Regions from separate parts of the Xanthomonas sp. NCPPB 2250 genome, predicted to be linked through region 2. Evidence: predicted binding sites of a transcription regulator. Region 2 holds the regulator's gene; each other region holds the start of a gene.
The links. The regulator FliA, encoded in region 2, starts transcription of late flagellar genes. The targets are predictions, from matches to a motif close to TAAAGTTTNNCNNNCNNNGGCCGATAA.

Region 1 (3,270 bases), 540 kb from region 2:
ACCCCGACCTGGAAGCCGTTGATGATCGCCAGGGTCAGCGGCAGCCGCACCGAGATGGTGGTGCCGACGTCCTGCTGGCTGCTGATGTCGACGCTGCCGCGCAGCGCGGCGATGTTGCGCTTGACCACGTCCATGCCGACGCCGCGGCCGGACAGGTTGGTGACTTTCTCGGCGGTGGAGAAGCCCGGCTCGAAGATCAGCGCGAACACCTCGCGGTCGGAGAGCAGGCGGCCGGGTTCGATCAGGCCGCGTTCCAGCGCCTTGGCCAGGATCCGGTCGCGGTTGAGGCCGCCGCCGTCGTCGCTGATCTGGATGACGATGCTGCCGGAATCGTGGAAGGCATTGAGCCGCACCGTGCCGCGCACCGGCTTGCCGCGCGCCTGGCGCACCTCGGCCGGTTCGATGCCGTGATCCATGGCGTTGCGCACCAGGTGGGTCAGCGGATCGGCGATCTTCTCCACCACCGACTTGTCCAGCTCGGTGTCCTCGCCGTTGACCACCAGCGCGATGTCCTTGCCCAATTCGCGGGCCACGTCGTGGACCACGCGGTGGAAGCGGCTGAAGGTACCGCCGATCTTGACCATGCGCAGTTGCAGCGCGCTTTCGCGCACCTCCTCGACCAGGCCGGCGAGGATCGAGGTGGATTCCAGCAACTGCGCATCGCCGGTGCGCTGCGCGTTGGCGCCGGTGCTGGCGACCGCGATGATCAGCTCGCCGACCAGGTCGATCATGCGGTCGAGCTTGTCGGCGTCGACACGGATCGAGCCGCCTTCGCCGCGCGCGCCCGCGGCCTTGGCGGGGCCGGCATTGGCGGCGGGGGCCGCTGCCGCGGCCGGCGCACTGGGCACGGCCGGTGCGGCTGCAGCCGGTGCGGCCTCCGGTGTGGCGGCGCTTTCGAACCCGGCGAAGTCGTCGGCGCTGGCCTGGCTGCCGGCCTCGGCCACCAGCAGCGGCAGATCCAGGTTGGCGGCGTCGCCGAGCGGGTCCACCGCCAGCACCTGCAGGTCGCAGTCGTCGCGCACGAATTCGAAGATGTCCTCGATCGCGGCCTGCTGCGCGTCGCTGCGCAGCAGGATGTCGAAGCCCAGGTAGCAGGCCTCCGGATCCAGTTCCGGCAATGCCGGCACGCGCTCGTGACGGGTGCGCACCGCTTCCAGGCTGCCGAGGCTGCGCAGGCAGCGGATCAGGTGCAGCGGCGAGTTGCCGAAGCGCAGCGCATCGGTGAACAGCTGCAGCGAGATCCGCCAGTAGCCGGTCTGCGCCGGCGCGGCCGGTGCCGCGGGCGTTGCGGCGGCGCTGGCCTTGGCGGCCGGCGCGGCAGCCGGGTGCAGGTAGGTCTGCAGGCGTTCCAGCAGCGGCGCACCCTCGGTGGCCAGCGTGGCTTCGTCCGCCTCGGCGCCGGCGGCCGCTTCCACCAGGGTGCGGATGTGGTCGCAGCAGGCCAGCATCAGTTGGATGAGGTCCGAATCCAGCGCGACCGCGTGCTCGCGCACCAGGTCCAGCACGCTCTCCACCACATGGGTGAAGCCGACCAGTTGCGCCAGATCGAACAGGCCGCCGGAGCCCTTGATGGTATGGGCGGCGCGGAAGATCGCGTTGACCGCGTCGGGACCGGCTTCGCCGCGCTCGGCTTCCAGCAGGTTGCGTTCCATGTCCTCGAGCAGGTCGCGGCTCTCGGCGATGAAGGTCTGCAGCAATTGATCCATGTTCATGTCGTGCTGCCGATTAGTGAAGAATGTCGTCGCCGACGCGCTCGAACGCGTCGCTCAGGCCGAGCAGGTCCAGCGCATCGCCGACCGCCGTGGTGCAGCCCTCGAGCTGGAATGGCCGTCCCAGCGCGCGCAGCGCGGCCTGGGTGGCCAGCAGCAGTTGCACGCCGGTGGCGTCGATGTCGTTCACCGCCTGCAACTGCAGGCGCAGGCCGCCGGGATGCTCCAGCGCGGGCAGCAGCAGCGGCTTCAGTTCGGCTGCATGGCGGATGGTCATGTCGCCGTCCACGATCAACTGCAGCGGCGGATCCTGTTCGTCGGGGGGCGTCGAGCGCATGGCGGGTCTCCGGCAGTGGCGAGTGGAAAGCCGGCGTCACGCCGTGAAGGGCGTGTGCAGGCCTGGGTACCAGCGATATCGGCGCGGACGGGAAATATTTAGAAATATTTAGCCTGCGTGAAGCATTTGTCTCGCAGGCCGCACGCGAGCCTGAGTGGTTCAGACCGGTGCCAGGACACGCATCCCATAACCGCGCCGATGCGGTCGGTCCCTAGGTCTCTGCACGCGCCGTGCCAATCGCGGCAGCGGGTGAGGCGTCAAAAAGGCCACGCCATACGCGCGACGCGCCGGCGGTCTACGCGTGAAGATCGCCGCAGGCGAGGGAACACAGCGGCGCGAGCGCCCATACGCCACCGAACGTTGTGGCAGTCCGGAGCGGGGCAGGGTGGTTGTGGGGTCGAGGCAGCCGGCCGCCTGCGGGAGCCGACGCGGGCGGACGCGCCCGCGCCGCTCAGCGGGGCGACAGTGCGGTCAGCAGGCCGCGTGCGGCATTGAAGCGGTCGGCCGCTTCCGGCAGCGGCAGCTTGAGCTTCAGCTTGTCCGGGCCGTCCATCGCATACAGCTTGGGCTGCTTCTGGATCATCTGGATGATGGTCATCGGATCCACGTTGGGCTTGGCCTCGAACACCAGGCGCCCGCCGTGCTCGCCCAGTTCCAGCTTGCGGATGCCCAGCACGTTGGCCTGCAGCTTCAGTTCGGCGATGGCGAACAGGTGCTTCACCGGATCCGGCAGCAGGCCGAAGCGGTCGATCATCTCCACCTGCAGTTCGCGCAGGCCGTCGCTGTCGCGGGTGCTGGAGATGCGCTTGTACAGGGTCAGGCGGGTGTGCACGTCGGGCAGGTAGTCGTCCGGGATCAGCGCCGGCACGTGCAGTTCCACCTCGGCGCCGCGCGCTTCCTCGCCGGCGTCCAGGTCCGGCAGCTTGCCCTGGCGGATGCTGCGCACCGCGCGTTCGAGCAGTTCGGTGTACAGGCTGAAGCCGACCTCGGCCATCTGCCCGCTCTGGTCCTCGCCGAGCAGTTCGCCGGCGCCACGGATCTCCAGATCGTGGGTGGCCAGGGTGAAGCCGGCGCCCAGTTCGTCCATCGAGGCGATCGCGTCCAGCCGCTTCTGCGCATCCGGGGTGATGCTGCGCCGGTCCGGCACCAGCAGATAGGCATAGGCGCGGTGATGCGAGCGGCCGACGCGGCCGCGCAACTGGTGCAACTGCGCCAGGCCGAAGC
Region 2 (3,270 bases):
GCCGGTCCAGGATCTCCTGGGCCTCGATGATGAAGTCGGCAGCGATGTCGTCGGGTACGGCGCTCATGACATTACAGTCCCAGGCCCGAGAGCAGGTCGTCGGCGTCGTTCTGCGACACGCCGTGGCGGTCCAGGCCGGGCAGGGCCGGGCCGGCCAGGCTGCCGTCGGCCTTGCGTTCTTCCTTCGGCGGCAGACCCAGCGCGCCGAAGCCCTCGTGCACGCGGCGCACGATGCCGGCGACGCGGCGGATGATCTGCCCGGTCAGGTCCTGGAAGCTCTGCGCCAGGGCCATTTCGGTGAGGTTGTGGCGGATCTTGTCGAGGATCTCGCCCTGGTTGCCGCTGAGGCCGCCGGCGGCGAGCTGGTCGGCCAGCGCACGGCATTCCTCGGCCAGGTCCAGGGTGCGGTGGCTGGCCTGTTCGGTCATTTCCACCACGTGGTCCAGGCGCGAGCAGGCGTCGTCCAGCTCGCCGGCCTCGCTGGGCACCACCGGCAGTTCGCCGAGCGCCTGCCCCAGATCGCGCGCGAGCCGGCTCAGGCCCTGCATCATCGGCCGCGTGCGCCAGGCGGCGAGGGTGTCGATCTCCCTGCGCCAGCCGGCCTCGTCGCCGTTCTCCAGCGCGTCCAGCGCGCCTTGCAGGCGTTCGATCAGGGCGGTACGTTCGGCGGTGGCTTCCATTTAGGCGGTCGCTCCCAGGCGTTCGAAGATCTTGCCCAGCTTCTCCTGCAGCGTCTGCGCGGTGAACGGCTTGATGATGTAGCCGTTCACGCCGCACTGCGCGGCCTCGATGATCTGCTCGCGCTTGGCCTCGGCGGTCACCATCAGCACCGGCAGGTGCTTGAGCTTGTCGTCGGCGCGGATGTTGCGCAGCAGATCGATGCCGGTCATGCCCGGCATGTTCCAGTCGGTGACCACGAACTCGAACGGCGCCGAGCGCAGCGCGGCCAGGGCGCTGTTGCCGTCTTCGGCCTCGGCGGTGTTGGTGAAGCCCAGATCGCCGAGCAGATTCTTGACGATGCGTCGCATCGTCGAGAAATCGTCCACGATCAAAATCCGCATGTTCTTGTTCACCACTGACTCCTAAGGGTTCCTATTCTTCGTCTTCCAGACCGGCATCGGCGACCTCGAACGCCTTCAGGCGTCCGCGCAACCGTACCGTGGCCTGGCCATGGATCTGACACACGCGCGACTCGCTGACCCCGAGCACCGCGCCGATTTCCTTGAGGTTCAATTCCTGCTCGTAGTACAGCGACAGCACCAACTGCTCGCGTTCGGGCAACTGCGCGATGGCCTTGCCCAGCTCGCGGCCGAATTCGCTGCGCTCGAGCATCTGCTGCGGATTGGGTCCGCCCTTGGCGATGGTATCCAGCTCGCCATGGTCCTCGATGCGCGACTCCAGGCTCAGCACCTGGCCGCGGGCGGCATCTTCCATCAAACGCAGGTATTCGGGAAGCGGCATGTCCATCGCCGCGGCCACTTCGTTGGCGGCGGCGGCGCGGCCGGTGCTCTGTTCGATCTTGCGGATCGCCGAGGCGGCGTCGCGGGCGCGGCGGTGCACCGAGCGCGGCACCCAGTCGCCGCGGCGGATCTCGTCGATCATCGCGCCACGGATGCGGATCGAGGCGTAGGTCTCGAACGAGGCGCCCTGTTCGGCGTCGTAGCTGCGCGAGGCCTCGATCAGGCCGATCATGCCGGCCTGGATCAGGTCGTCGATCTCGACGCTGGCCGGCAGCCGCGCCGCCAGGTGGTGGGCGATGCGCCGGACCAGGTCCGAGTGCTGGGCGATGTAGTCGTTGGCGCTGTTGCGCTGGACGGCGCGGTAGTGGGCGGCGGCGTTCATGCGGCCACCCCGCGCTGGATGATGCGTTCGACGAAGAACTCGACGTTGCCGCGCGGGGCGGTCGGCGCCTGCCAGCGTGCGGTGCGCCGGGCGATCTCGGAGATCGCCTGCGCCGACGGGCTGGACGGGTAGGCCTTGACCACCGGCTGCTGGCGCTGCACCGACAGGCGCAGCCAGTCGTCCTGCGGCACGCAGCCCAGGTAGTTCAGCGACACGTCGCCGAGGAACTTCTCGCAGACCCGGCTGAGCTTGTCGTACAGCAGGCGGCCTTCGTTGAGGTCGCGGACCATGTTGGCGACGATCTGCACCCGGTCCACGCCGCGCTCGCGCGAGAGGACCTTGATCAGGGCGTAGGCGTCGGTGATCGAGGCCGGCTCGTCGCAGACCACCACCACCGCGTCCTGCGCGGCCTGGCAGAAGGTCAGCACGCTGTCGGTGATGCCGGCGGCGGTGTCGACGATCATCACGTCCAGCTCGCGCTGCAGCTCGGAGAACACGTTGACCAGGCCGACGTGCTGGGCCGGCGGCAGCTCGGCCATGTAGCGGCGGCCGGAGGCGGCGGGCACCACCATCAGCCCGTTGGGCATGTCGATCAGCACCTCTTCCAGGGTGCAGCGCCCGGCGACCAGGTCGGCCACGGTGAACTTGGGGGTCAGCCCCAGCAGCACGTCGACGTTGGCCAGGCCCAGGTCGGCGTCTAGCAGCAGGGTGCGCTTGCCCATGTCGGCCAGCGCCATGGACAGGTTGACCGAGATGTTGGTCTTGCCCACGCCGCCCTTGCCGCCGGTCACGGCGATCGTGCGCACCGGACCCAGCGGCTCGCTGCGCGTCGCCGACAGGGGGAAGGCATTGGTCAGATTGACGTAGTCACGCGACGGCATGGGTCTGCTCCGGAGTACAGGGCTTATCGGCAGCGCGCCGCAAATCTTCAAGGCGCAATACCAGGCTGGCGGCGTTGGCGCGGTGCAGGTCGTCCGGCACGCGCTGTCCATCGGTCACCCAGGTGATGGGGAGGCGGTGGTCCACGACCACCGACAAGGCACTGCCGAACCGCCCGGTCTCGTCCAACTTGGTCATGATGACCCCCTGTGGGTCGGCGCCGGCGAACCGGCGCACCACCTCGTCCAGGTCGGAGAAATGGGCGTTGGCGGGGAGTACCAGCAAGGACCGGACCACACGCGAGGCGCGCAGCCAGTGCAGCTGGGCGGCCAGGGCGCGGTCGCGCTGGCCCATGCCGGCGGTGTCGATCAGCACCAGCTTGTAGTCGGCCAGGCGCTCCAGCAGCTGCTGCAGCGCGGCGTCGCTGTCGGCTTCGTGCACGGCGATGCCGAGCTGGCGGCCGTAGCTATGCAGCTGTTCGCGGCCGCCGACGCGGATGGTGTCGGTGGTGACCAGGGCCACGTCGCGGGCGGCATGGCGCTCCAGGAA
Region 3 (3,270 bases), 700 kb from region 2:
CGGTCTGCTGGCGCTGCAGCAGGACGGCTATGTGCTGGCTGGCCGGTTCAGTGCCGACGCCGATGCCGAGGAGTGGTGCGAGCGGCACCTGCTGGCACGCATCCACCGCTACACCCTCGGCCGCCTGCGCCGCGAGATCGAGCCGGTGGCGCCGCGCGACTACGCGCGCTTCCTGTTCCGTTGGCAGCATCTGGACGCACAGGGCCAGGTGGAGGGCGCCGAAGCGCTGGCCGCGGTGCTGGCGCAACTGGAGGGCGTGGAGGCCGCGGCGCCGCTGTGGGAGGCGGAACTGTTGCCGGCGCGGGTGCGCGACTACCGCCCGGCCTGGCTGGACGAGGCCTGCAGCGCCGGACGCACGCTGTGGACGCGGTTGCGCCCCGGCGCGAGCGGCGCCGCGCCGACGCTGCGCAGCACGCCGATCCTGCTGCTGCCGCGGCGCAGCGCCGGGCAGTGGTCGCGACTGTCGCCAGCGCCGGAAGCCGATGCGCTCGGCTCGCGCGCGCGCAAGGTCGCCGACCATCTCGCGGCGCATGGCGCCTCGTTCTTCGACGAAATCGCCGCGGCCACCCCCCTGCTCTCCACCGAACTGGAGGCGGCGCTGGCCGAGCTGGTCGCCGCCGGTCGGGTCCATTGCGACAGCTACGCCGGCCTGCGCGCCTTGCTGGTGCCGGCATCGAAGCGCCCGTCGGCGCTGTCGCGGCGGCGGCCGCGCATGGCGCTGTACGGCGGCATCCAGGATGCCGGGCGTTGGGCGCTGTTGCGGGCGGGCGCCGAGGCCGACGACCCGGCCGCGCACAGCGAGGCGGTCGAGCACGTTGCGCTGACGCTGCTGCGCCGCTACGGCGTGGTCTGCTGGCGCCTGCTCGAGCGCGAGGCGGCATGGCTGCCGCCGTGGCGCGAACTGTTGCGGGTCTACCAGCGCCTGGAGGCGCGTGGCGAGATCCGCGGCGGGCGCTTCATCGATGGCCTGTCCGGCGAACAGTTCGCCCTGCCGGAGGCGATCGGGCTGCTGCGGCAACTGCGCCGCCAGCCTGGCGACGGCACCTGGGTGTGCGTGGCCGCCGCCGATCCGGCCAATCTGCTCGGCAGCGTGCTCCCGGGCACGCGGCTGCCACGCGTGGCGGGCGCACGCGTGCTGTACCGCGACGGCGTGCCGATGGCGAGCTGGGTCGGCGAGCGTTTCGAGGCGCTGCAGGATCTGGATGCCGAGGAGCGCGTGCGCGCGCAGCGGTTGTTGCGCGGAGCCACCGCGGCGGAACGACGCACGGTCGCGGCGCTGCCGATGGTGTGAAGGCGCGGCGCGATGCACGTGCTCGCGCACTGCGAGCGCGGGCATATCGGCGCCGCTTTCACATTCTGTCTACAAATTAAAGGGGTTGGTATCCCACTTCGCCCTCGGTGCAAAACCGGGGTCATCTGCCATTGCAGAAGAACTGCGGCATCCGCGCCGCAGACGCCAAGACCGCTTCTTCACGCGCGTCGAGTGCTGCGCCGCAATGCCCGTTGCGCATTCATGCAACGCTGCCGCAGCGCTCGCGCTATGCGGAATTCCGCAGTTTTCACGCGATTTAAAGGCGCTGTCGATGGCGCCGATAGCCCTCACGCACAGACGTTGCGGCGCAGCGTCCCTCGCTCTCCTCAGAGCGAGTGTGTCCACTCCGCGAGGCGCTGCGGAAGACGGCCGGAGGCGCTGACTGGCGCAACCGGACGCACACAAAGAATCGGGGTACACCATGTTGGGCAATATGAAAATCGGAGTCAGGCTGACGGCGGCGTTCCTGATCGTGGCGGCGATCGGCGCGTGCATCGGCTGGGTCGGCATCCGCAACTCGGGCCGGATCAACGACTACGCCACGGTGCTGTACGAGCGCGAGCTGCTCGGCCTGTCGCACCTGAAAGAGGCCAACATCAATCTGATCAACGCTGGCCGGTCACGCGCCAACCTGCAACTGGCCAGTACGACGGAAGATCGCGCCAAGCACATCGCCAGTCTCGACAAGTACACCGCCAAGGTGGTCGAGCACATGGACAAGGCCAGGACCTCGTTCGACGACCCGGCCACGCTGGCCAAGCTGGCCCGCTTCGACCAGGTGTGGAAGACCTACCTGGAGCGGCGCGGCCAGTTCGTCGACTCGGTGATGCGCGAGCCGCTGCCGCAAGGCAATGCGCAGCTGGCGGACCTGTCGAAGGGCGTGCGCAGCAGCTCCGACGAACTGGATGCGCTGATGTCCGAACTCAGCGAAACCAAGGAAGCCAATGCGGCGCGTGCCAACGACGCCACCGACGCGATCTATGCCAGCAGCACCCGCACCATGCTGGCCATCGTGATCGGCGGCGTGCTGCTCGGCGTGGGCCTGGGGGTGTTCATCAGCCGCAGCGTGACCCGGCCGATCGGCAAGGCGGTCAGCGTGGCCAATGCGCTGTCCGAGGGCGACCTGAGCATGTCGATCGAGGTGCGCGGCCGCGACGAGACCGCGCAGTTGCTGCTGGCGATGCAGCGCATGGTCGAGAAGCTGCAGCAGGTGGTCGGCGAGGTCAACGCCAGTGCGCAGAGCCTGGCCGGCGCGTCGGAAGAAGTCAGCGCCACCGCGCAGTCGCTGAGCCAGGCCTCGACCGAACAGGCCGCCGGCGTGGAAGAGACCAGCGCCTCGCTGGAACAGATGACCGCTTCGATCGCGCAGAACACCGACAACGCCAAGATCACCGACGGCATGGCCGCGCAAGCGGCGCGGGAAACCCTGGAGGGCGGCGAGGCGGTGGTGGCCACGGTCGCAGCGATGAAGCAGATCGCGTACAAGATCGGCATCATCGACGACATCGCCTACCAGACCAACCTGCTGGCGTTGAACGCGGCGATCGAGGCCGCGCGCGCCGGCGAGCACGGCAAGGGCTTCGCGGTGGTGGCGGCGGAAGTACGCAAGCTGGCCGAGCGCAGCCAGGTGGCCGCGCAGGAGATCGGCGAGGTCGCCGGTTCCAGCGTGGAACTGGCGGAGAAGGCCGGTCAGCTGCTGGAGACCATCGTGCCCAGCATCAAGAAGACCTCGGATCTGGTGCAGGAGATCGCCGCGGCCTCGCAGGAACAGTCGTCCGGCGTCACTCAGATCAATGCGGCGGTGGTGCAGCTGAGCCAGATCACCCAGCAGAACGCGACCGCCTCCGAAGAGCTGGCGGCCACCGCCGAATCGATGAGCACGCAGGCCGTGCAGTTGCAGGACAGCATGGCGTTCTTCCAGTTGTCCGCCGGCACGCGCCGCGCCACGCACGCGCTGG

Region 1: AC1PMG_RS13690 (STAS domain-containing protein) is a predicted target of FliA. The motif match lies at 2,122-2,148, and genes of this name have one in related genera.
Region 3: AC1PMG_RS14305 (methyl-accepting chemotaxis protein) is a predicted target of FliA. The motif match lies at 1,570-1,596, and genes of this name have one in related genera.

Annotation. Positions count from the first base shown of each region.
Region 1 covers NZ_CM161520.1:3,436,986-3,440,255, reverse strand. The annotation lists gene AC1PMG_RS13695 (chemotaxis protein CheA) at 1-1,712, opposite strand, end outside; gene AC1PMG_RS13690 (STAS domain-containing protein) at 1,726-2,046, opposite strand; gene mfd (transcription-repair coupling factor) at 2,498-3,270, opposite strand, start outside.
Region 2 covers NZ_CM161520.1:2,894,813-2,898,082, reverse strand. The annotation lists gene AC1PMG_RS11375 (chemotaxis protein CheA) at 1-67, opposite strand, end outside; gene AC1PMG_RS11370 (protein phosphatase CheZ) at 72-680, opposite strand; gene cheY (chemotaxis response regulator CheY) at 681-1,073, opposite strand; gene AC1PMG_RS11360 (RNA polymerase sigma factor FliA) at 1,093-1,842, opposite strand; gene AC1PMG_RS11355 (MinD/ParA family ATP-binding protein) at 1,839-2,723, opposite strand; gene flhF (flagellar biosynthesis GTPase FlhF) at 2,710-3,270, opposite strand, start outside.
Region 3 covers NZ_CM161520.1:3,590,568-3,593,837, reverse strand. The annotation lists gene AC1PMG_RS14310 (DEAD/DEAH box helicase) at 1-1,291, shown strand, start outside; gene AC1PMG_RS14305 (methyl-accepting chemotaxis protein) at 1,734-3,270, shown strand, end outside.